DNA from 2 places in the Nocardioides maradonensis genome. Region 1 is predicted to be linked to the other one. Evidence: predicted binding sites of a transcription regulator. Region 1 holds the regulator's gene; the other holds the start of a gene.
The links. Region 1 encodes HrcA, which represses chaperone genes, less so after heat shock. Its sites were predicted from a motif close to TTGGCACTCGNNNNNNNCGAGTGCCAA; they were not measured.

Region 1 (11,169 bases):
CGACAGCGGCGTCGAGGCGATCGGCGCACTGGTCAACGCCCGCATCCTCACCACGACCGAGCACTCGCTCGAGGTCAGCCACGAGATCCTGCTGACGGCGTGGAGCCGGCTGCGGTCCTGGATCGACGAGAACCGCAACGACCTGCGGCTGCGCCGCCGGATCAGCGACGCCGCCACCGTCTGGCAGGAGGACGGCCGGCACGAGTCCGCCCTGCTGCGCGGGCCGCTGCTGGAGATCGCCGGCCGGCTGACCGACCCCGCCTCCGCCGTACGCCTGTCGGAGGGCGACCAGCAGTTCCTCGCGCTCAGCCGCGCGCAGGAGCAGCTCGGCCTCGATCGCGAGCGCCGCCGTCGGCGGGTCATGAACACCCTCTTCGCCGTGGCGGTGGTCCTGTCCGTGGTCGCGACGGTGACCGCGGGCTACCTGATCGCCGCGAGCCGGACCCTCGCGCACGAGCGCACGGCGGCCGAGACCCAGCGCGACCAGGCGCTGTCCCGGCAGATCGCAGTGCAGGCGAGCAAGCTCGCCGAGACCGACCCCGCGCTCGCCGCCCAGCTCGCCCTCGCGGGCTACCGCGTGTTCCCGTCGGTCGAGGCGCGCAGCGCCCTGCTCGACGTGACCGGCCAACCGCTGTCCACCCGCCTCGTCGGACCGGCCGGCGCGACGCACGCCGACGCGTCGCCCGACGGCCGGGCGATCGCCACGATCGGGGCTGACGGCAAGGTCTACCTGTACGCCACGTCCGCCACAGCGGCGCCCACCCTGGCCAGCTCGACCACCGTCTCGACGAGCGGGCTGTTCGCGGGCGCGTGGTCCGCCGACGGCAAGCAGTTCGCGTACGGCGGTGCGACCGGCGTGGTCGGCGTCCTCGACGTCACCGACCTCGCCCACCCCCGGATCCTCGGGAGGACGACCTTCGGCGACAAGGTCAGCGCCTACGACCTGGCCTGGAGCGGGCACACGCTGTACGCCGCCTCCTCCGACGGGGTCGTCCGCCGCTACTCGTGGGACGGCCGGCACCTCCGCGCGACCGGCACCACGGCCGGGTTCGACGGCGCCGTCCAGTCGGTGGCGGTGAGCCGCACCGGTCAGGTCGCCACCGGCAGCGCCGACGGCGCCATGCGGCTGTGGCGGCAGACCCCTCGTGGGCTCTCGCTGACCGCCACGCTCCGGGTCGGCATCAGCTCCGACTACGTCTTCGCGGTGGCCTTCTCCCCCAGCGGTGCGCAGGTCGCTGCCGCCGCGAAGGACAAGACCGTCCGGGTGTGGACCACCACCGCCCACCCACGCCGCCTCGCCCAGCTGACGGGCGGCTTCAGCTCGTGGGTCAACGCGGTCGCCTTCAGCCACGACGGCCGCCTGCTCACCGCCGGCGCCTCCGGTGACCTGATCCAGACCTGGCGTACCTCCGACTGGGCCCTCGTGTCCACCCACGCCACCCCGTCCAACGTCACGCGCGTGGGCTACACCCACGACGACCGCGCACTGGTCGCGGCCGGCGTCGACGGCGTGACGCGGATCTGGCCGACGACCGGACCGCAGCCCACGCCGTACGCCGACGGCATCTGGTCGCTCACCCTCGCCGACAAGCGCCTGTACGTCGGCGTCGGTGCTGCCGACCCGACCGTGCGGGTCCTCGACGCGCACGACCCGCTGTCGCTGCGGACCGTCGGTCCGACGTACACCGCACCGGCGAGCGCCGGAGTCCTCGACGGGGCGGGCGGGGTGTCGCCGGACGGCAGGTGGCTCGTCGACGGCACGGCCTCCGGCGCGATCGCCGTCTGGCGCCTCGGCACGACCCCGCCCACGCATCCGATGCTGCTCCCGGCCACGACCCAGCTGGTGGAGAACTCGATGTTCAGCACGGACGGCAAGCACCTCGCGATCACGTCCGACGACGGCAGCGCCGCGGTCTACGACATGAGCGGCGACCGACCGCGCCTCCAACACCGCTTCCTGATCAAGGGCCTGGCCATCGGCGCCTCGTTCAGCCCCGACGACTCGGTGCTCGCCGTCGGTGGTGCCGACGACCAGGTGCACCTGTACTCGCTCGAGAGCGACCAGCAGCTCGCGACCATCGACGGCTTCGACAACGCCGTCTACGCGGTCGGGTTCAGCCCGGACGGCACCCGCCTGGCCGCGGGCGGTGCCGACCGCACGGTGCGGCTCTTCGACGTGTCCGATCCGAGTCACCCCGCCGAGATCGGCTCACCACTGCAGGGCCCGACCGACACGCTCTACGCGACCACCTGGAGCCCGGACGGCACCATGCTCGCCACGCCGAGCTCCGACGGTCGGGTGTGGCTCTGGCAGGTGAGCAGCGACGGTGCAGCGGCGTACGCATCGCTCGACAACCTCGGCGCCGCCGCGACGCAGACGACCTTCAGCGCCGACTCGAGCACGGTCTACGGTGCCGGCCTGTCCGGTCGGGTGGGCGCCTGGGTGACCAGGACGGACGCCGCCGGAGCACTGATCTGCAGCGGGCGCGGCACCCCGATCAGCGAGGCGGAGTGGAAGCAGTTCGTGCCGGGAGCGGCGTACGCCGACCCCTGCGGCTGAGGTGCGCCACGTCACCTTTGACTTCAAGTACTTGAAGTTCCTAACGTCGACGACGTGACCACGACCTCGCACCGCACCTACTCGATCAAGGAGGCCGCGGCGCTCACCGGGCTCCCGGCGAGCACGTTGCGCTACTACGAGTCGATCGGCGTGATCACCCCGGTCAGCCGCGGCGCGAGCAGCGGCCACCGGGTGTACGACGACGAGGACCTCGACCAGCTGATGGGCATCGCCTGCATGGCGGCGACCGGGCTGTCGGTCGCCGACATGAAGCAGTACGTCGCCAACCGCGACCTGGGCGCCGCCGGCGAGCAGGTCGCGCTCCTGGAGGCCCAGGCCGAGCGGCTGCGCCAGGAGGCCGAGCAGCTCGTCGTACGCCAGCGCTACGTCGCCCTCAAGGTCGACTACTGGCGCGCGGTCCAGGACGGCGACACCGAGCGCGCCGACCACATCGGGACCGAGGCGGCACGCCTCGCCGATGCCCTCAAGCCGAACCACCGATGAACCGACAGGACGGACGTCTCATGCAGGTCAACGCCTACGCAGCCCCCTCCGCCGGCGCCCCGCTGGCCCCCACCACGATCGAGCGCCGCGACGTCGGCGCCAACGACGTGCTCATCGCGATCGAGTACGCCGGCATCTGCCACTCCGACATCCACACCGTCCGCGGCGACTGGGGCCCGCAGCCGTTCCCGGTGGTGCCCGGCCACGAGATCGTCGGCGTCGTCACCGACGTCGGCACGTCGGTCACGAAGCACGCGGTCGGTGACCGGGTCGGCGTCGGCTGCATGGTCGGCTCGTGCCGCGAGTGCGACAGCTGCCGCGCCGGGAACGAGCAGTACTGCAGCCGCGGCATGGTCGGCACGTACGCCGCCACCGACCGCGACGGCACCACCACCCAGGGCGGCTACTCCACCCACGTGGTCGTGGACGCCGACTACGTCGTGTCGGTGCCGGACGGCCTGGACCCCGCCGCAGCCGCGCCGCTGCTGTGCGCCGGCATCACCACCTACTCCCCGCTGCGGCACTGGAACGCCGGCCCCGGCACGAAGGTCGCGGTCGTCGGCCTCGGCGGGCTCGGCCACATGGCCGTCAAGCTCGCCGCCGCCATGGGGGCCGAGGTCACCGTGCTGTCGCAGTCGCTGAAGAAGCAGGAGGACGGGCTGCGCCTGGGCGCGACCGACTACTACGCGACCTCCGACCGGGACACCTTCCGCACGCTGCGCGGCCGCTTCGACCTCATCGTCAACACGGTCAGCGCCCCGCTCGACCTCAACGCCTACCTCGGCCTGCTCGCCGTCGACGGCACGATGGTCAACGTCGGCGCCCCTCCGGAGCCGCTGGCGGTCAACGTCTTCTCGCTGATCGGCGGCCGCCGCTCGTTCGCCGGCTCGGCCATCGGCGGCATCGCCGAGACCCAGGAGATGCTCGACTTCTGCGCCGAGCACGGCCTGGGCGCCGAGATCGAGGTGATCTCCGCCGAGGCGATCAACGAGGCCTACGAGCGGGTCCTCGCCTCGGACGTGCGCTACCGCTTCGTCATCGACGTGTCGACGCTGGCCTGATCTCACTCCACCGGCGCCGGGGTTGGTCAGGCGCGGAGGACCTTCGCCATCGGCCGGCCCTTGGCGAGCTCGTCGACGAGCTTGTCGAGGTAGCGGATCTTCTGCATCAGCGGATCCTCGACGGCCTCGACACGGACGCCGCAGACCGAGCCGGTGATGAGTCCGGCGTGCGGGTTGAGCGTCGCGGCGGCGAAGAAGTCCGCGAAGGTGGTGCCCTGCTCCAGGTGCCGACGCAGCGCCGCCTCGTCGAAGCCGGTGAGCCACGTGATCACCGCGTCGAGCTCCTCCCGGGTCCGCCCCTTCCGCTCGACCTTGGTCACGTAGTGCGGGTAGACCGACGCGACGCTGGTGCCGAAGATGCGCTCGCTCATGGGGAGAAGCTACGCCCGCACGGGATGCTGCCGAGCGCCTCGAGGCCGCGGATGTCGCCCGGCCCGTACGTCGTGCGGGTCAGCGAGGGGTACATGAGCTCGTGCTCGTCCTTGACGTGCGCCAGGCCGAGCACGTGACCCAGCTCGTGCATCACCACGGCCTGCTCGTCGCGCTGGTGGTGGTGCCGGTCCTGGTCGGCGAACCAGCTCGGCTTCAGGGCCACCATCCCGGAGTGGAAGTAGCGGCGGCGGTCGCCGGGAGCGACGTACGAGACCGAGCCGCCGACCCCGACGACGTCGTCGCCTCCGAGGTCCGAGACCTCGGAGGGGTCGGCGAAGCCGATCAGCACCGGCCCGCGGTCGCGCCCGAAGTCGCGGTCGGTGGTCGTTCCGTCGTACTGGAAGTCGAGGCCGGAGACCCGCGACGCCTCCGCCACCGCCTTCCGGATGAAGTCGAGGGAGTCGGCGGGGCCGTTGTCGGGGTTCACGACGTAGTGGATCGTCCCGCACGGGTCGTAGCCGACCGGGCTGTGCGTGGTGGGCTGGACCTCCTCGAAGGCGTACGTCCCGTCGCCGGCGGGCGTCCAGAGGTTGTAGAGCTGCCAGGCCATCAGGCTGAGCACGAGCGCACACACCGCGCCGGCGAGCACCTCGCGCCAGTAGCGGTGGCGGAACGGGCCGCGTGCGCGTCGGCGGACCCGGTGCTGACGCGGGTCCGCGCCCAGGCCGAACTGGGCATCCAGGCGGTCGAGCTCCCGCATCCGCCGCTCCAGCTCGCGACGTGCGCGCCGTTCCTCCCGAGCTCCCACGCGAGAAGTGTGCCCGTCCGGGACGGAATGCGGATGTTGTTCACGTAATCGTTGCACTCAGGGGAATGCGCGGCACGGGCATCCGCTGATAGCGTGGTTCACGTTGAAAGGTGCAGCGTCGTGGAGACGCGGCATCCGGTCCCCGCGAGGGGACGCATCACAATCGCATTGGTCTTGGTTTTCGGTTCTTGCTGGACATCAGGCGCACGAGTGGATGTATCAGCTCCCCGGTCGGGAAAACCCGATCGTGACAAGAATCGAAACAAAGGAAATACCAAATGACCCAGGGCACCGTGAAGTGGTTCAACGCTGAGAAGGGCTTCGGCTTCATCCAGCAGGACGGCGGCGGCGCGGACGTGTTCGTCCACTTCTCCGCGATCGAGGGCTCCGGCTACAAGAGCCTCGACGAGAACCAGCGTGTCGAGTTCGACATCACCCAGGGCCCGAAGGGCCCGCAGGCGGAGAAGGTTCACGCCATCTGAGCTTCGCTCGACTCTGAGCGGGTCGCGTCCTCCGGGACGCGGCCCGCTCTGCTTTTTCGAGCGAGATCAGCCCCAGCGCGGAGTCTGGGCCAGCAGCGCGGCACTCGCCGCGAGCCCGGCCGTGGACGTCCGCAGGACCTCGGCACCGAGCCGGGTCGACACTCCCCCTGCGCCCACCAGGAGCGCGACCTCCTCGTCGGTGAGCCCGCCCTCGGGCCCGACCACCACGACGATGTCGCCACGGTCCGGTACGGCGAGCGCGGCCAGCGGCTCGCTGGCGTCCTCGTGCAGCACGACCGCCAGGTCGGCCTGGGCGACGAGCTCCACGACGTCGCGGGTGGCTGCCAGCGGGTCCACCTCCGGGTGCCACGCGCGCCGCGACTGCTTCGCCGCCTCCCGAGCGGTGGCGGCCCACTTGGCGTGGGACTTCGCTGCCCGCTCGCCCTTCCAGACCGCGACGCTGCGCGTCGCCGCCCACGGGATGATCCGCGCGACGCCGATCTCGGTCAGCACCTCGACGGCCAGCTCGCCGCGCTCCCCCTTGGGCAGCGCCTGGACGACGGTGATCCGCGGGCTCGGCTCGGGGTGGTCCCGGACGTCCGCGACAGTCACGTCGAAGGACCGCTTCGTCGTGGCCGCGACCGAGCCGAGCGCGACCCGCCCGAGGCCGTCGCACAGCTGCAGCTCCTCGCCGACCCGCAGCCGTCGTACGACGACGGCGTGGTGGGCCTCGTCGCCCTCCACCACCACGGTGGAGCCGGGCGCGACGCCGTCGAGGGACGGCACGAGGTGCTGCGGGAGCGTCATGTCAGTGGGTGCCGAACGCGTCCCGCAACCGGCCGAACATCGTCTTGTGAGCCGGTCGTACGTCGCCGGTCGGCTGCTCCTCGCCGCGGACGGCCGCGAGCTCGCGGAGCAGCTCCTCCTGCCGCGGGTCGAGGCGGGTCGGGGTCTCGACGGCGACGGTGACGATCATGTCGCCGCGACCGCCGCGCAGGCCCGGGACACCCCGGCCGCGCATCGTGACCTCGTGCCCGGACTGGGTGCCGGCCGGCACCGCCAGGTCGAACGCGGTCTCGACGCCGGAGTCGGCGCTGGTCTCCAGGTCGGCCTCGAGGGTCGGGAGGCTGATGGTCGTGCCCAGCGCGGCCGCCGTCATCGGCAGCGCCACGGTGCAGTGCAGGTCGCTGCCGTGCCGGGTGAAGGTCCGGTGCGGGGCGACCTGGATCTCGACGTACAGGTCGCCGGCGGGGCCACCGCCGGGACCGACCTCGCCCTGCTCGGCGAGCTGGACGCGGGTGCCGGTGTCGACGCCGGCGGGGATCTTGACGGTGAGCGTGCGGCGCGAGCGGACCCGGCCCTCGCCGGAGCACTCCCGGCAGGGGTCGGGGATGACCGTGCCGAAGCCGCGGCAGGTCGGGCAGGCGCGCAGGGTGCGGATCTCGCCCAGGAAGGACCGCTGCACGTGCGCGACCTCACCCTGGCCGTGGCAGGTCTCGCAGGTCACCGGCTGCGAGCCGGGCGCGGCGCCGGAGCCGCTGCAGGTGGAGCAGCGCACGGCGGTGTCGACCTTGAGCTCCTTGTTGACGCCGAACGCGGCCTCCGCCAGCTCGATCTCGAGGCGGATCAGGGCGTCCTGGCCGCGGCGTACCCGCGAGCGCGGGCCGCGCCCACCCCCACCGCCTCCGGCGGAGCCGCCGAAGAAGGCATCCATGATGTCGGTGAAGGAGAAGCCCGCGCCCTGACCGAACCCTCCGCCACCGAACGGGTCACCGCCGCGGTCGAACGCGGCGCGCTTCTGCGGGTCGGAGAGCACCTCGTACGCGACCGAGACCTGCTTGAAGCGCTCCTGCGCCTCGGGGTCGGGGTTGACGTCCGGGTGCAGCTGACGGGCCAGCTTCCGGTAGGCCTTCTTGATGGTGTCCGCGTCGGCGTCGCGTGCGACGCCGAGCAGCTCGTAGGGGTCCTGGGACACGGTTCTCTTTCTGCGTGAGCTCAGTCGAGGATGCGCGAGACGTAGCTGGCCACGGCGCGCACCGCCGACATCGTTCCGGGGTAGTCCATGCGGGTCGGGCCCACGACGCCGAGCGTGGCGAGGGCCTCTCCCTGGGTGGTCAACGGGCCGTAGCCGCTGGCGACCACGCTGGTCGCGGACAGCTGCTCGTAGGGTCCCTCGGCGCCGATACGGACCATCACGGCGCCGTCGGTCGTGGCCTCGCCCAGCAGCGTGAGCAGCACGACGTGCTCCTCGATCGCCTCCAGCAGCGGCCGCACCGAGGTCTCGAAGCTGTCACCGAACCGCGCCAGGTTGGAGGTGCCGCCGACGGCGACCCGCGCGTCGGAGCGGTGGTCGCTCATCGCCTCGACCAGAGCCGTCACCACGCCCGCGGTCGCCTGGTCGGTGGGTACGTCGTCGTCGACGAGCGCGTTGAGGGCCGTCACCGCGTCGGCGATCTGCTCACCGGTGGCGGCGAGGTTGACCCGGCTGCGGAGCCGGGCGATCTCGTCCTCGGAGAGCTCGTGGCCGAGCTCGACCAGCCGCTGCTCGACCCGGCCGGTGCTGAGGATCAGGATGACCAGCAGGCGGTCGGGGTTGAGCGCGACCAGCTCGACGTGGCGCACCGTGCTGCGCGACAGCGTGGGGTACTGGACCACGGCGACCTGGTGCGTCAGCTGCGCCAGCAGCCGCACCGACCGGTTGACGACGTCGTCGAGGTCGACGGCCCCGTCGAGGAAGGCCGAGATGGCGCGCCGCTCCGGCGCACTCATGGGCTTGACCGTGGAGAGCCGGTCGACGAAGAGCCGGTAGCCCTTGTCGGTCGGCACCCGGCCCGCACTGGTGTGCGGCTGGGCGAGGTAGCCCTCGTCCTCGAGCGCCGCCATGTCGTTGCGGATCGTCGCGGGGCTCACGTTGAGACCGTGCCGCTCGACCAGCGCCTTGGAGCCGACCGGCTCCTCGGTCGCGACGTAGTCCTCCACGATCGCGCGGAGCACGGCGAGCCGTCGTTCCTCCTGCATGCCCACCTCCGTCCTCCAACCCTGGCACTCACCACGAACGAGTGCCAAGTCTATCGCGTGACGTCCCACGGTTCACCGTGACGACTGCCGCCGGCGCGATCGGGTACCGCCCCGCACATGAGCGAACCCCAGGAGCACCAGACCGACGACCGGACCACCGACCCCACCGACGACCCCACCGACGACCCCAGCGCGGCTTCGAGCGAGGCCCCGATGGGCGTCCCCGACGAGGCGCTGCCCGAGGACCTCGTCGCCGGCGAGGACAACCCGCTCGCGGAGGGGCTGCCGCCGGGCGAGACGGCGGACGGCCTGCTGGACCCGGAGGACGAGGACGGGCAGGACGGCGCGCAGGGGGTCCAGACCGGCAGCGCACCGCAGGAGCAGTGACGCACGTCGCGTCCGGCGCGCCGACCCCGGAGCGCCCGCGCGAGCGCCTAGCGTTTCCGGACGTGGATCGCTATGGCACCGACGTACTCAGCGGCGACTGGAAGGTGCCCAAGCGCGGGCGCGCGGTCGAGATGCCCGCCGACATCGGCCTGGTCGTCGAGGAGGTCATGACCGACTGGTGCGGCGAGATCGTCGCGGTCGACCGGGACATCGCCACCGTCACGCTCGAGGACCGGCGCGGCAAGCGTCGTACCTTCGAGCTGGGGCCGGGCTTCCTGCTCGAGGGCAAGCCGGTCATCCTCACCCCTCCGGTGCGGCTCGCCGCGCCGGCGAAGCCCGCCCGCACCGCCTCCGGCTCCATCGCCGTCCACGACGCCCGGGCGCGCGTGGCGCGCGCGAGCAGGATCTTCGTCGAGGGCCGGCACGACGCCGAGCTGGTCGAGAAGGTCTGGGGCGACGACCTCCGGATCGAGGGTGTCGTCGTGGAGTACCTGGGCGGCGTCGACGACCTGGCCGGTCACCTCGCCGAGTTCGGCCCCGGCCCGGACCGCAAGGTCGGTGTGCTCGTCGACCACCTGGTCGCGGGCTCCAAGGAGTCGCGGATAGCCGAGTCGATCGCGCGCGGTCCGTACGGCGACAGCGTGCTCATCGTCGGCCACCCCTTCGTCGATGTCTGGCAGGCCGTCAAGCCGGACCGGCTCGGGCTGCGCGAGTGGCCCACCATCCCCCGCGACATCGAGTGGAAGAAGGGCGTGTGCCGCCACCTCGGCTGGCCGTACGCCGACCAGGCCGACATCGCCCGCGCCTGGCAGACCATCCTCGGCCGCGTCGGCTCCTTCGACGACCTCGAGCCGGCTCTGCTGGGGCGGGTCGAGGAGCTCATCGACTTCGTGACCACCTGAGGTCGCGTCGTACCTGACCAACGCGTTGGATTTCGGCGACGAACCCAACGCGTTGGTCAGGTACGACGGGGCTACACCAGCTCCCGCACGACACCGTCGGCCAGCAAGCGGCCGGCGTCGGTGAGGCGGACCAGGCCATCGGCGGGGTCGTGGATCAGGCCGCGGGCCGCGAGGTCCGGAAGGGCGGCGCGGCCGGCGTCGTCGAGCACGCCGACCGACAGCCCGTCGCGCAGCCGGACCTCGAGCAGGACCCGCTCGACCCGTCGCGTCTCGGCGTCGAGGACCTCCGAGTCGGCCTCGGGCGACTCCCCCGCGGCGAGGCGCTCGGCGTACGCACGGGGGTGCTTGACGTTCCACCAGCGCCGGCCGTCCAGGTGCGAGTGGGCGCCGGGGCCGATGCCCCACCAGTCGCCGCTGCGCCAGTAGCCGATGTTGTGCCGGCAGCGGGCCGCGTCGTCGCGCGCCCAGTTGGAGACCTCGTACCACTCCAGCCCGGCGGCGCGGAGGGCCCGGTCGCCCTGGGCGTACTTGTCCGCCAGGTCGTCCTCGTCGGGCATCGGCAGCTCGCCCCTCCGGACGCGCCGGCCGAGGGCGGTGCCCTCCTCCACGATCAACGAGTACGCCGACACGTGGTCGGGCTCGCAGGCGAGCGCCGCATCGAGCGACGTCTGCCAGTCGTCGGCCGACTCCCCCGGCGTGCCGTAGATCAGGTCCAGGCTGATCTGCTCGAAGCCCGCCTCGCGCGCCCATGCGACCACGCGCGGCACCCGCTCGGGGTCGTGGGTGCGGTCGAGGACCCGCAGCACGTGCGGGACGGCGGACTGCATGCCGAAGGAGATCCGGTTGAAGCCGCCCTCGCGCAGCGCCGCCAGCGACTCCGGGGTCACCGAGTCGGGGTTGGCCTCCGTGGTCACCTCGGCGCCGGGCGCGAGACCGACCGAGGAGTCGATGGCCCCGAGGATCGTCACCAGGTCGGCGGCGGGCAGCTGGGTCGGCGTACCGCCCCCGAAGAAGACGGTGTCGACCTGCCGCCCGGCCAGCGCCCGTGCGGCCAGCGCGACCTCGGCGACCGCCT
Region 2 (11,169 bases), on a different contig from region 1:
CGACCGCGGTCGTCCTCGCCCGCGCCCTGGAGGACCTGTGATCGACGAGCCCCTGGTCCTCGGGATCGAGACCTCCTGCGACGAGACCGGTGTCGGCATCGTGCGCGGCCACACCCTGCTCGCGGACGCCGTGGCCAGCAGCGTCGAGGAGCACGCCCGCTTCGGCGGCGTCGTCCCCGAGGTGGCGAGCCGGGCGCACCTCGAGGCGATGGTGCCTACGATCCGCCGCGCCTGCGACACCGCCGGGGTGACGCTCACCGACATCGACGCGATCGCGGTGACCCACGGCCCCGGTCTGGCGGGCGCGCTGCTGGTCGGCGTCGCGAGCGCCAAGGCGCTCGCGATCGGCCTCGACAAGCCGCTGTACGGCGTCAACCACCTCGCCGCCCACGTCGCGGTCGACCAGCTCGAGCACGGCGCGTTGCCCGAGCCGAGCCTGGCCCTGCTGGTCTCCGGCGGTCACTCCAGCCTGCTGCGGGTCACCGACATCACCGGCGGCGGGCCGGGAGGGACGGGCGTCGACCCGATGGGCGCGACCATCGACGACGCGGCGGGCGAGGCGTTCGACAAGGTGGCGCGGCTGCTCGGGCTGCCGTTCCCCGGCGGCCCGCACATCGACCGCGCCGCGCGCGAGGGTGCGATCACGATCGACTTCCCCCGCGGCCTCTCGACCCGCAAGGACCTGGAGCGGCACCGCTTCGACTTCTCGTTCTCGGGCCTCAAGACCGCGGTCGCGCGCTGGGTCGAGGCCCGGGAGCGCTCCGGCGAGCCGGTGCCCGTGGCCGACGTCGCCGCCTCGTTCCAGGAGGCCGTCTGCGACGTCCTGGTGCGCAAGGCGCTCGACGCGGCGGCCAGCGAGGGCATCGAGGACCTGATGATCGGGGGCGGCGTGGCCGCCAACTCACGGCTCCGGGCGATGGCCGAGGAGCGGGCGGCGAAGGTCGGCGTACGCATCCGGGTGCCGCGGCCCGGGCTGTGCACCGACAACGGCGCGATGGTGGCGGCGCTGGGCTCGACCATGGTGGCCCGCGGACGTACGCCGAGCCCGCTGGACCTGCCGGCGGACTCCAGCCTGCCGGTCACCGACGTGCTGGCTGGTTAGGCCCGGTCCGAGCCCTCGGTCGCCGACCGGCGCAGCCGCCGGAGCGGCTGGAGCACCATGTTGGTGACCACGGCGCCGATCGAGGACAGCCACAGGCTCATCGCCGCACCGCCAGGTAGGCGGCGACGACCAGCAGGAGCAGGCCGAGCAGGGCGGCGATCGGCAGGTCGCTGCTGCGGCCCGCGCGGTGGTTCGGGGCGACCGGGGGCCGCTCGGCCGCCCGCAGCGGCTGCGTGGCGCGATGCTTCGAGGTCGTGGTGCTCATCGTGTGCTCCTTGTCCGAGACGTTCACCAGTCCAGACGCGGCGGAACACGCAACATCACGCGTTTTCGCGGACTTCTGCACCGGGTACGTCGCACCCGCTGCCAGACTCGGCCAGGTGAAGGCACTCCTGCGCCGGCTGCCCGGCCGCCGGATCTGGCAGCCGCTGCGGATGTGGCTGGCGGGTGGTGAGCAGCGGGAGGCGGCGGTGATCCTGGTGCTGCGCCCCCACAACCTGTTCCAGCCGTTCACCACGACCGCACGGGACAGGTATCCGGAGGAGCTCGCGTGCATGCGCGAGGCCCTGGGCGACGTACCTCCGGACCGGCTGCGGATCCTCTCCTTCGGCTGCGCGTCGGGGCAGGAGCTCCTGACGCTGCACGAGCAGTTCCCGGAGGCGCGGATCACCGGGATCGACGTCAACCCGCTGGCGCTGCGGACGGCGCGGCGACGGATCGACGAGGCCGCTGCCGGTCACCTGGTCACCCTGGTGCGGGCGGGGGACGCCGAGGGGGAGCCGGAGGCGGCGTACGACGCGGTCCTGGCCTTCGCCGTGCTGCGGCACGGAGGCCTGAACGACGCCCCGCCCACGTGCGCCTCGACGCTGCGCTTCGCCGACTTCGAGCGGACCGTCACCGGCCTGTGCCGCGCGGTGCGCCCGGGCGGCGTCTTCGCGATCCGGCACGCCAACTTCCGGTTCACCGACTGTGCCGTCGCCGCCGACTTCGAGCCGCTCCGGACCGGCTTCCCGTCCGCCTCCGCGGTCGGCCCCACCCCGGTCTACGGCCGCCACGACGAGCTCCTCGACGTGGCTCTGCGCGACGACGGCCTCTACCGCCGCACGCTCCGTCGTACCTGATCGAATGGCCCCGAATTCCTCGAATTCGGGGCCATTCGATCAGGTACGACGGAGCAGAGCGGGTCAGACCAGCTGCTTCTCCGGCTCGACGTCCTTCTTCTCGTCCCCATGACCCGGCCACCAGGCCGCGTGGCCGACGAGGGCGGTGAGGGCCGGGGTGAAGAACATCGCCATGATGAACGCGGCCGTGAAGATGCCGAACGAGAGCGCGAAGCCCATCGACACGATCAGCGCGTTGCCGCCCAGCATCAGCGAGGCGAACGTGCCGGCCAGGATCACGCCCGCAGCGGCGATCGTCGGACCGGCGTGCTTGACGGCCTCGGCCGCCGCGGCACGCGGCTCGCGTCCCTCCTGCGCCTCCTCGCGCAGCCGGGCGATCATCAGGATGTTGTAGTCGGTGCCGAGGGCGACCACGAACAGGTAGATGTAGATCGGCAGCATGAAGATCAGGCCGTTGTCGCCCTTGAGGTGCTGGATGACCAGCACCGTCGCTCCGAGAGAGGCGAGGAAGCCCAGGCCGACCGACACCATGAGGTACCAGGGAGCGACGAGCGACCGCAGCAGCAGTGCCAGGATCAGCAGGATGATCGCCGCCGCGACCGGGAACACGACCTTGTAGTCGCGCACCATCGCCGCGTCGATGTCGACGAACACCGAGGTGGTCCCGCCGACGTACGCCGTCGCGCCGATCTGCCGCGCGGCCGCGTGCGCCTGGCTGCGGATCGGTCCCTTGACCGCGGCAGCGGCGGCGTCCGATCCCGGAGCGTCCTTGAGGACCGTGGCGATCACCGCGGTCGTGCCGTCGGAGGAGATCGGTCCGATCGGTGCGGCCGCGCTCACGCCCTCGGTCCGGCCGAGGTCGCCGGCGAACGCTCCGACCTGGGCCGGGGTCAGCTTGCCGTCGGACTTCAGCACGACCAGGGCCGGGTCGGTCGCCCCGGCGGAGAAGTGCGTCTGGATCGTGGCGTCGGCCTTGGATGACTCGAGGTCCTTGGGCTGGCTCGAGGTGAAGTCGAAGGAGGGGTGGAACCCGAGAGAGAACACCGCAAGCACGACGAGGATCAGGCCGGAGCCGGCCGCGAACAGCGCCGGCCGCTTGCCCAGGCCGTCGCCGATCTTGGCGAAGCGGGCTCCCTGGGACTCGACGCGCCACTTCTTCGACGGCCAGAACAGCGCCTTGCCCAGCAGCGTCACGACGGCGGGGACCAGCGTGAGCGCGGCGACGAGGGTGACGGCGACGGCGATCGCGAGAGCCGGACCGATTGCCTTGAAGATGCCGAGCGAGGAGAGGATCAGCGCGCTGAAGGCGACGATCACCGCGCCACCCGCCGAGGCGATCGCCTCGCCGGCGCGCTCCATGGCGGCCACGATCGAGGTCTTGACGTCCTCGCCGAGGCGGAGCCGCTCCCGGTGCCGGAACAGCAGGAACAGGATGTAGTCGGTCCCGATGCCGTAAAGGACGACGATCAGGATGATCTCCAGCGAGGAGTCTGCCTGGAGGTTGAACGCCTCGTTGGCCCAGCCGATCAGGCCGGTGGCCACCTGGGAGACCAGGCCCACGACGAGGATCGGCAGCAGGCAGATGATCACGCTGCGGAAGATGAGCGCGAGCAGCAGCACGATGAGCACGATGGTGGCGGCGCCCACGATCGCCATCGTCTTGGCGCTGGAGTTCTGCGCGTCGAGCTGCTGAGCGGCCGGGCCGCCGACGTACAGCGTGAGGTCGGTGCCCTGGGTGAGCTTGGCTGCGTCGTCGCGCAGGGTCTGCGCGTCGTCCATCGCGGTCTTGTCGAAGGCGGTGCGGTCCTTGGTGATGCCGAAGGCGGCCTTGGCGGCGAGCTTGTCGGGCGACTGTTGTGCGACGGCGGCAGCGGGCGCCAGCTTCTGGAAGGTGCCGGGCAGCTCGGCGTTCAGGCTCTTGACGACGGAGCTGGCCTTCGTCAGGTCCTGCGCGGTGAGGGCGGCGCCGTCGGTGCGCGAGAACGCGAGGGTCGCACCCGACTGGGTGCTGAACTCGGGGAACTCGGCCGTCATCGTGTTCGCGGCCTTGATCGACTCGTACTTCGAGGGGAGGAACGACGACTGGTCGGTGGTCGACTTCAGGCCGGGCGCGAAGGCGATCACCAGGCCGGCGATCAGGATCCACGCGCCGACGACCCACCACGGCTTCTGGGACACGAAACGTCCGAGGGCGGCAAACATGGCTCAGAATCTACGGCGTTGACTCAGCCTCGGCACATGTCTTTTGTCATGGCCCCGGAGTGACCCGCGCCACGGGCGTGCGGGCACCGTTGCGGACCAGGTCGGCCGCGCCGATCACGATCGCGAGGGTCACGAAGCCGAGGGCGGCGACGACGGCGGCCGTCACCGCGTGTCCGTACGCCGTCGGGCCGCTGCCGTGGCCTACGGCGGCGAAGAACACCGCCCCGATCACCGCCTGGCCGATCGCCAGCCCGATCCGCTGCGCGGTCTGCAGCACCCCACCCGCCGTGCTCCCGACGACCGGGTCGACGTCGGCCAGGGTGAGCGTCTGGTTCGGGGTGATCAGGCAGCCGGAGCCGCAGCCCATCACGAACAGGGGGAGGGCGAGCGCAAGCGCCGCGTGGTGCGCGGGCGCGTGCCACGCGACGACCGCCAGCGCGGTGGCGCCCAGCGCGAAGGCGGTCGCGGCGCCGACGACGAGCGGGCGCCCCAGCCGGGTCACGAAGCGACCCGCGTTGGGTGCCGCGATCGCGCTGCCGACCGCGAACGCCGTGACGCCGAGGGCCGACTCGAGCGCGGGGTAGCCGAGCCCGTCCTGGTAGTAGATCGCCATCACCAGCGGCAGTCCCGCCTGTGCGGGGAAGAAGGTGATCGCGAGCAGGATGCCCGGCGTGTAGGACCGCTGCCGGAAGAGCCGCAGGTCGACCAGCGGGTCCATCCGCTCGCGGGTGAGCCGCCGCTCGCGCCGCCAGAAGACCACGAGCAGCACGGCGGCGGGCAGGACGAGCCAGGCGAGGCGAGGGTCGTGGGCGGCGTCGTACTCGACGGCGGCGAAGAGGATGCAGAACGTGGCGGTGCCCAGGGTCAGCGCGCCGAGAACGTCGAGGTGGTGCTGGCCGGCGGCCGCGTCCTCGGGCAGCAGGCGTCGGGCCAGCACGACCACGAGCGCGCCGATCGGCACGTTGACGAAGAAGACGAGCCGCCAACCGAGGTCCGGGCCGCCCAGCGCGATGAGGGTGCCGCCCACGATCGGGCCGAGGGCGGTGCCGAGCCCGACCGTCGTCCCGAGGACGCCGAAGGCGCGACCGCGCTCGGCCCCGCGGAACAGCTGCTGGACCAGGCCGGAGACCTGCGGGTTGATCAGGCCGCCGAACAGCCCCTGGAGGACCCGGGCCGCGATGAGCAGGCCGACCGACGGCGCCAGCCCGGAGAGCGTGCTGGTGACGACGAAGCCGATCACGCCGACCTGGAACATCAGCCGGCGCCCGTGGTCGTCGCCCAGCCGGCCGGCCAGGACCGGCACCATCCCGAAGGCCAGCGTGTAGCCGCTGATCACCCACTGCAGCCCGGACGGCCCGGCGCCGGTGGCCGCACCGATCGAGGGGAGCGCCACGTTCGTGACGCTGACGTCGAGCAGCGTCATGAACATGGCGCTGCAGCAGACGACGAGCGCGATCCAGCGCCGCGGCGAGGGCTCGTACGCCGCCGGGGTCATGGCGTGGTCATGCGGGGCGGATCGGCTCGACCAGCAGGCAGGTCCCCTCGCCCGCCACCCGGGTCAGCACGATCGTCGCCTCGTCGTCACCGGCCAGGGCGAGCCGCTTGCGCAGCTGCTCGGGGGACACGTCGACGCCGCGCTTCTTGATGGTGATCCGGCCGATGCCCCGCTCGCGGAGGGCCGCCTTCAGCTGCTTCTCGCGGTAGGGCAGCTCGGCGACGACCCGGTAGCCGCGGGCGAACGGCGTCACGAACGGCTGGTCCGACGTCACGTAGGCGATCCTCGGGTCGACCAGGCCGCCACCCACCCCGGCGGCCACCGCGGTGACCAGCCCGGCCCGGATGACGGCGCCGTCCGGCTCGTAGAGGAAGTCGCCGATCGCGCGGACCCCGACGGCGTCGGCGCCCGGGTCGTCGTCGTCCTCGAGGGTGGCAAGCCCGCCGTCGGTGATGACGGTGGCGCGCCGACCCGTGGTCGCCGTACGCCCCGACCAGAGTGCGGCCTCCTTGACCTCGCCGCCGTCGCTGACCCACTCCGCCTCGACGCCGGCCGGGACCAGCTCGTGCGGGATGCCGGGGGCGACCTTGACGCAGGCGTCGCGCCGCAGCAGGCCCTCGACCCAGGTCCATGGCGGCGTCCAGTCGTCGACCTGGAAGCTGCGTCCCGCTCCGGTACGACGGGCCGGGTCGGCGTACGCGAGGTCGAAGGGGGAGTGGTCGACGGTGGTCGCATCGGCGACCATCACCGCGCCCGGCAGGCCGAGCGCGGCCAGGTTGGCCTCGGCCATGGCGACGCGGAGCGGGTCGAGGTCGACGCCGGCACAGACGATGCCGGCGCGTACGGCCGCGACCATGTCGCCCCCGATCCCACAACCGAGGTCGATCAGGGTCTCGGCGTCGAACGCGCGCATCCGACCGGCGCGGTGCTGTGACACCCGCAGCCGGGTGGCCTGCTCGAGCGCGTCGCGGGTGAAGTACATCCGGGCGGCCAGGTCGCCGAGCTTGGCCCGGGCGTGGGTGCGCAGCTCGACCTGGGTGAGCACGGCCGCGGCCTGCGCCGCCGTCGTCGTACGCCGCAGCAGGGACTGCACCTGCAGCTCGGCCCCGCCGTCCGCGATCGCGGAGGTCGCCGTCGCCAGCGCGTCCTGACCGTCGTCGGTCAGCAGCCAGGCGAAGGTCTCGAGATCCACCCCTGCATCCTCGCAGCGAACCGCTCTAGCACTCACTTTGGGAGAGTGCTAACGTCAGGGCTGGCACTCTCCACCGGAGTGTGCCAATGCCTGCGGCCGGAGTGCGGCACCCGCGACGACGCCCTCTGCGTGCGCAGGCGCAGACGTGAATCACCACATCAACCATGTGAAGGGGAGGTCGACACCGTGTCGATCAACATCAAGCCTCTCGAGGACCGGATCGTCGTCAAGCAGGTCGAGGCCGAGCAGACCACCGCGTCGGGCCTCGTCATTCCGGACACCGCCAAGGAGAAGCCCCAGGAGGGCGAGGTCCTGGCCGTCGGCCCCGGCCGTGTCGACGACAACGGCAACCGCGTCCCGCTCGACGTCGCGGTGGGTGACAAGGTCATCTACAGCAAGTACGGCGGCACCGAGGTCAAGTACGCCGGCGAGGAGTTCCTCATCCTCTCGGCCCGCGACATCCTCGCGGTCGTTTCCTGATCTCGATCAAGCGCAGGAATCCCCGGTCGACCGGGGATTCCTGCGCTTGTCGGGCATTGCAACGCCCGACAGGTAACAGAATCCCCGGTCGACCGGGGATCCCTGCACCCCAGAACCACCTCCTCAAGGAGAACCCATGGCCAAGATCCTCGAGTTCGACGAGAAGGCTCGTCGCTCGCTCGAGCGCGGTGTCGACGCGCTCGCGAACGCCGTCAAGGTGACGCTCGGCCCGAAGGGCCGCTACGTCGTCCTGGACAAGAAGTGGGGAGCCCCCACGATCACCAACGACGGTGTCACCGTCGCCCGCGACATCGAGCTGGACGACCCGTTCGAGAACCTCGGTGCCCAGCTCACCAAGGAGGTCGCGACCAAGACCAACGACGTCGCCGGTGACGGCACGACGACCGCGACCGTCCTCGCCCAGGCGATGGTCCACGAGGGCCTGCGCGCCGTCGCTGCCGGCGCGAACCCGATGGGCATCAAGCGCGGCATGGACAAGGCCGCCCAGGCCGTGTCCGACGCGCTGCTGAAGGCCGCCCGCGAGGTCGACTCCAAGGACGACATGGCGAACGTCGCCACCATCTCGAGCCGCGACAGCCACATCGGCGAGCTGCTGGCCGACGCCTTCGACAAGGTCGGCAAGGACGGTGTCATCACCGTCGAGGAGTCCAACACCATGGGCACCGAGCTCGAGTTCACCGAGGGCATGCAGTTCGACAAGGGCTACATCTCGGCGTACTTCGTGACCGATCCGGAGCGGATGGAGGCCGTCCTCGACGACCCCTACATCCTGCTCAAGCAGGGCAAGATCTCCTCGATCCAGGAGCTCCTGCCGGTGCTGGAGAAGGTCATGCAGACCGGCAAGCCGCTGTTCATCCTGGCCGAGGACGTCGAGGGCGAGGCCCTGTCCACCCTCGTCGTCAACAAGATCCGCGGGACCTTCAACGCCTGCGCCGCCAAGCAGCCGGCGTTCGGCGACCGCCGCAAGGCGATCCTGCAGGACATCGCGATCCTCACCGGTGGCCAGGTCATCAGCGAGGAGGTCGGCCTCAAGCTCGACCAGGTCGGCCTCGACGAGCTGGGCCGCGCCCGCCGCGTCGTCGTCACCAAGGACAACACGACCATCGTCGACGGCGCCGGTGACCCCGCGCAGGTCGAGGGCCGCGTGAACCAGATCAAGAAGGAGATCGAGGCCTCCGACTCCGACTGGGACACCGAGAAGCTGCAGGAGCGGCTGGCCAAGCTGGCCGGCGGCGTTTGCGTGATCAAGGTCGGCGCTGCCACCGAGGTCGAACTCAAGGAGAAGAAGCACCGCATCGAGGACGCCGTCTCCGCGACGCGTGCCGCGATCGAGGAGGGCATCGTCCCCGGCGGTGGCTCCGCGCTGATCCACGCCGTCTCGGTGCTCGAGGGTGACCTCGGGCTCGAGGGCGACGAGGCCGCCGGCGTACGCATCGTGCGCAAGGCCGCCGACGAGCCGCTGCGCTGGATCGCCGAGAACGGCGGCGAGAACGGCTACGTCATCGTCTCCAAGGTGCGCGAGGCCGGTCCCGGCAGCGGCTACAACGCCGCCACCGGCGAGTACGGCGACCTCGTCGCCCAGGGCGTCCTCGACCCGGTCAAGGTCACCCGCTCCGCCCTCGTCAACGCGACCTCCATCGCGGCGATGCTGCTCACGACCGAGACCCTGGTCGTGGAGAAGCCCGTCGAGGAGACCGAGGAGGCCGCCGGTCACGGCCACGGCCACGGCCACGGTCACTGATCGAGCACGACACAGCAGGAGCCGCCGGGCATCGCCCGGCGGCTCCTGTCATCTCCGGCTCTGTCCGGCTCGTTCCGGCTAGTCGCGCCCGAGCCGCCATCCGCCGGGCGGCAGCGCCAGCGCCTCCTCCGGGCCCCACGAGCCCTTGGGGTACGGCTGCACCCGCGGCCGGTGGTCCAGCACCGGCTGGCAGATCTCCCAGAGCCGCTCGACCTCGCGCGCCCCGATGAAGAGCGTGCGGTCGCCCCGCATCACGTCGAGCAGCAGGCGCTCGTAGGCCTCCAACGGGCTGGCGTCCGGGGCGTCGCACTTGAGGTCGAGGTGGAACACCGCCTCGACCAGCGCCATGTCCGGCCCCGGCCGCTTGGCGCGTACGTCGATGGCGATCTTCGGCTCGTCGCTCAGCTCGATGACGAGCTCGTTCGGCTCGGGTCGCGTCGACGCGGCCGGCTTGAGCCACTGGTGCCGCGGGTCGCTGAACCGCAGCGTGATCGTGCGCTGCCCGGCGGCCATCGCCTTGCCGGTGCGCAGGTAGAACGGCACGCCGCGCCACCGGTCGTTGTCGATCCACGCCTCGATCGCGACGAAGGTCTCCACGTCGGAGTCCGGTGCGACGTCGGGCTCCTCGCGGTAGCCGTCGTACTGACCGAAGACGACGCGCTGCGGATCGAGCGGTCGCACGGCGGCGAACGCGGCCGCCTTCGCCGCGCGGATCGCGCCCTCGCGGAACGCGTGCGGGTCCTCGATGGCGACGAAGCCGAGCAGCTGGCACAGGTGGGTGGTGACCATGTCGCGCAGGCAGCCGGTGCCCTCGTAGAACGCGCCGCGCCCCTCGATCGTCAGCTTCTCCGGTACGTCGATCTGCACCGACTCGATGCTGTGCCGGTTCCACGCCGGCTCGAACAGGCCGTTGGCGAAGCGCAGCGCGAGCAGGTTCTGCACCGCCTCCTTGCCGATGAAGTGGTCGATCCGGAAGATCTGCTCCTCGTCGAACACCGCGCCGAGGGTGGCGTCGAGGTCCCGCGCGGTCGCGAAGTCGGTGCCGAACGGCTTCTCGCACACCAGCCGCGCCCGCTCGGCGAGGCCCTCCCGGTCGAGCATGCCCACCATCGCGGGGACCGCGTTCGGTGGGACCGACAGGTACAGCAGGCGTCGTACGTCGCCCAGGGTCAGCCCCGCATCCAGCGCGAGCCGGTCCTCGGCCCGGTGCACGGCGTCGGCGAGCGCGGAACCGTCGTCGTCGCTGGACGCGACGAACGAGACCCGCTCGAGCAGCCGGTCGGCGACGACGGCGTCGATCTCGCCGACGAACTCCTCGAGCTCCTCGCGGACGCGGCGGCGGAAGTCGTCGTCGGATCCGGGGGACCGGCGGCCGCTGCCGATCACGGCCACGTTCTCGGGCAGCCGCTTGGCCAGGGCCAGCCGGTAGAGGCCGGGGAACAGCTTGCGGGCGGCGAGGTCGCCGGTCGCGCCGAAGAGGACGAGCACGTGGGGAGGGAGGTCGGACGCCATGACTCCACCTTGCCGCTGACGTCAAGCCTGCAGATGCAACGCGGGCGCGACGCCGTGGCAACCTCCGCGTCATCTACGCGAGCGACGATCGGGACATGCTGTGGAGAGTGCGCGCGAAGCTGCCGGACCGCCCGGGAGTCCTCGCCCTGCTCACGTCCGCCTGCGGGAGGGCCGAGGGCAACATCGTGGCGCTGCACGTGTTCCGTGACCGGGGCTCGGTGACCGACGAGCTGGTGATCGACCTCCGGGGCGAGGCCGGCCTGCCGGCGATCGCCGCCATGGTCGCCGAGGCCGGCGGCGAGC

Region 2: the regulator HrcA is predicted to act here: its motif matches at 7,138-7,164, upstream of groES (co-chaperone GroES).

The regions. Positions count from the first base shown of each region.
Region 1 covers NZ_BAAHAZ010000008.1:193,108-204,276, forward strand. The annotation lists gene ACYVAQ_RS11725 (nSTAND1 domain-containing NTPase) at 1-2,560, shown strand, start outside; gene ACYVAQ_RS11730 (MerR family transcriptional regulator) at 2,615-3,064, shown strand; gene ACYVAQ_RS11735 (NAD(P)-dependent alcohol dehydrogenase) at 3,085-4,125, shown strand; gene ACYVAQ_RS11740 (DUF2200 domain-containing protein) at 4,152-4,496, opposite strand; gene ACYVAQ_RS11745 (matrixin family metalloprotease) at 4,493-5,305, opposite strand; gene ACYVAQ_RS11750 (cold-shock protein) at 5,584-5,787, shown strand; gene ACYVAQ_RS11755 (16S rRNA (uracil(1498)-N(3))-methyltransferase) at 5,854-6,594, opposite strand; gene dnaJ (molecular chaperone DnaJ) at 6,596-7,762, opposite strand; gene hrcA (heat-inducible transcriptional repressor HrcA) at 7,783-8,805, opposite strand; gene ACYVAQ_RS11770 (hypothetical protein) at 8,923-9,192, shown strand; gene ACYVAQ_RS11775 (DUF3097 domain-containing protein) at 9,255-10,094, shown strand; gene hemW (radical SAM family heme chaperone HemW) at 10,166-11,169, opposite strand, start outside.
Region 2 covers NZ_BAAHAZ010000001.1:88,769-99,937, forward strand. The annotation lists gene rimI (ribosomal protein S18-alanine N-acetyltransferase) at 1-41, shown strand, start outside; gene tsaD (tRNA (adenosine(37)-N6)-threonylcarbamoyltransferase complex transferase subunit TsaD) at 38-1,102, shown strand; gene ACYVAQ_RS00350 (hypothetical protein) at 1,200-1,367, opposite strand; gene ACYVAQ_RS00355 (class I SAM-dependent methyltransferase) at 1,483-2,223, shown strand; gene ACYVAQ_RS00360 (MMPL family transporter) at 2,287-4,425, opposite strand; gene ACYVAQ_RS00365 (MFS transporter) at 4,472-5,920, opposite strand; gene ACYVAQ_RS00370 (class I SAM-dependent methyltransferase) at 5,928-7,112, opposite strand; gene groES (co-chaperone GroES) at 7,299-7,592, shown strand; gene groL (chaperonin GroEL) at 7,729-9,354, shown strand; gene zwf (glucose-6-phosphate dehydrogenase) at 9,433-10,866, opposite strand; gene ACYVAQ_RS00390 (GNAT family N-acetyltransferase) at 10,962-11,169, shown strand, end outside.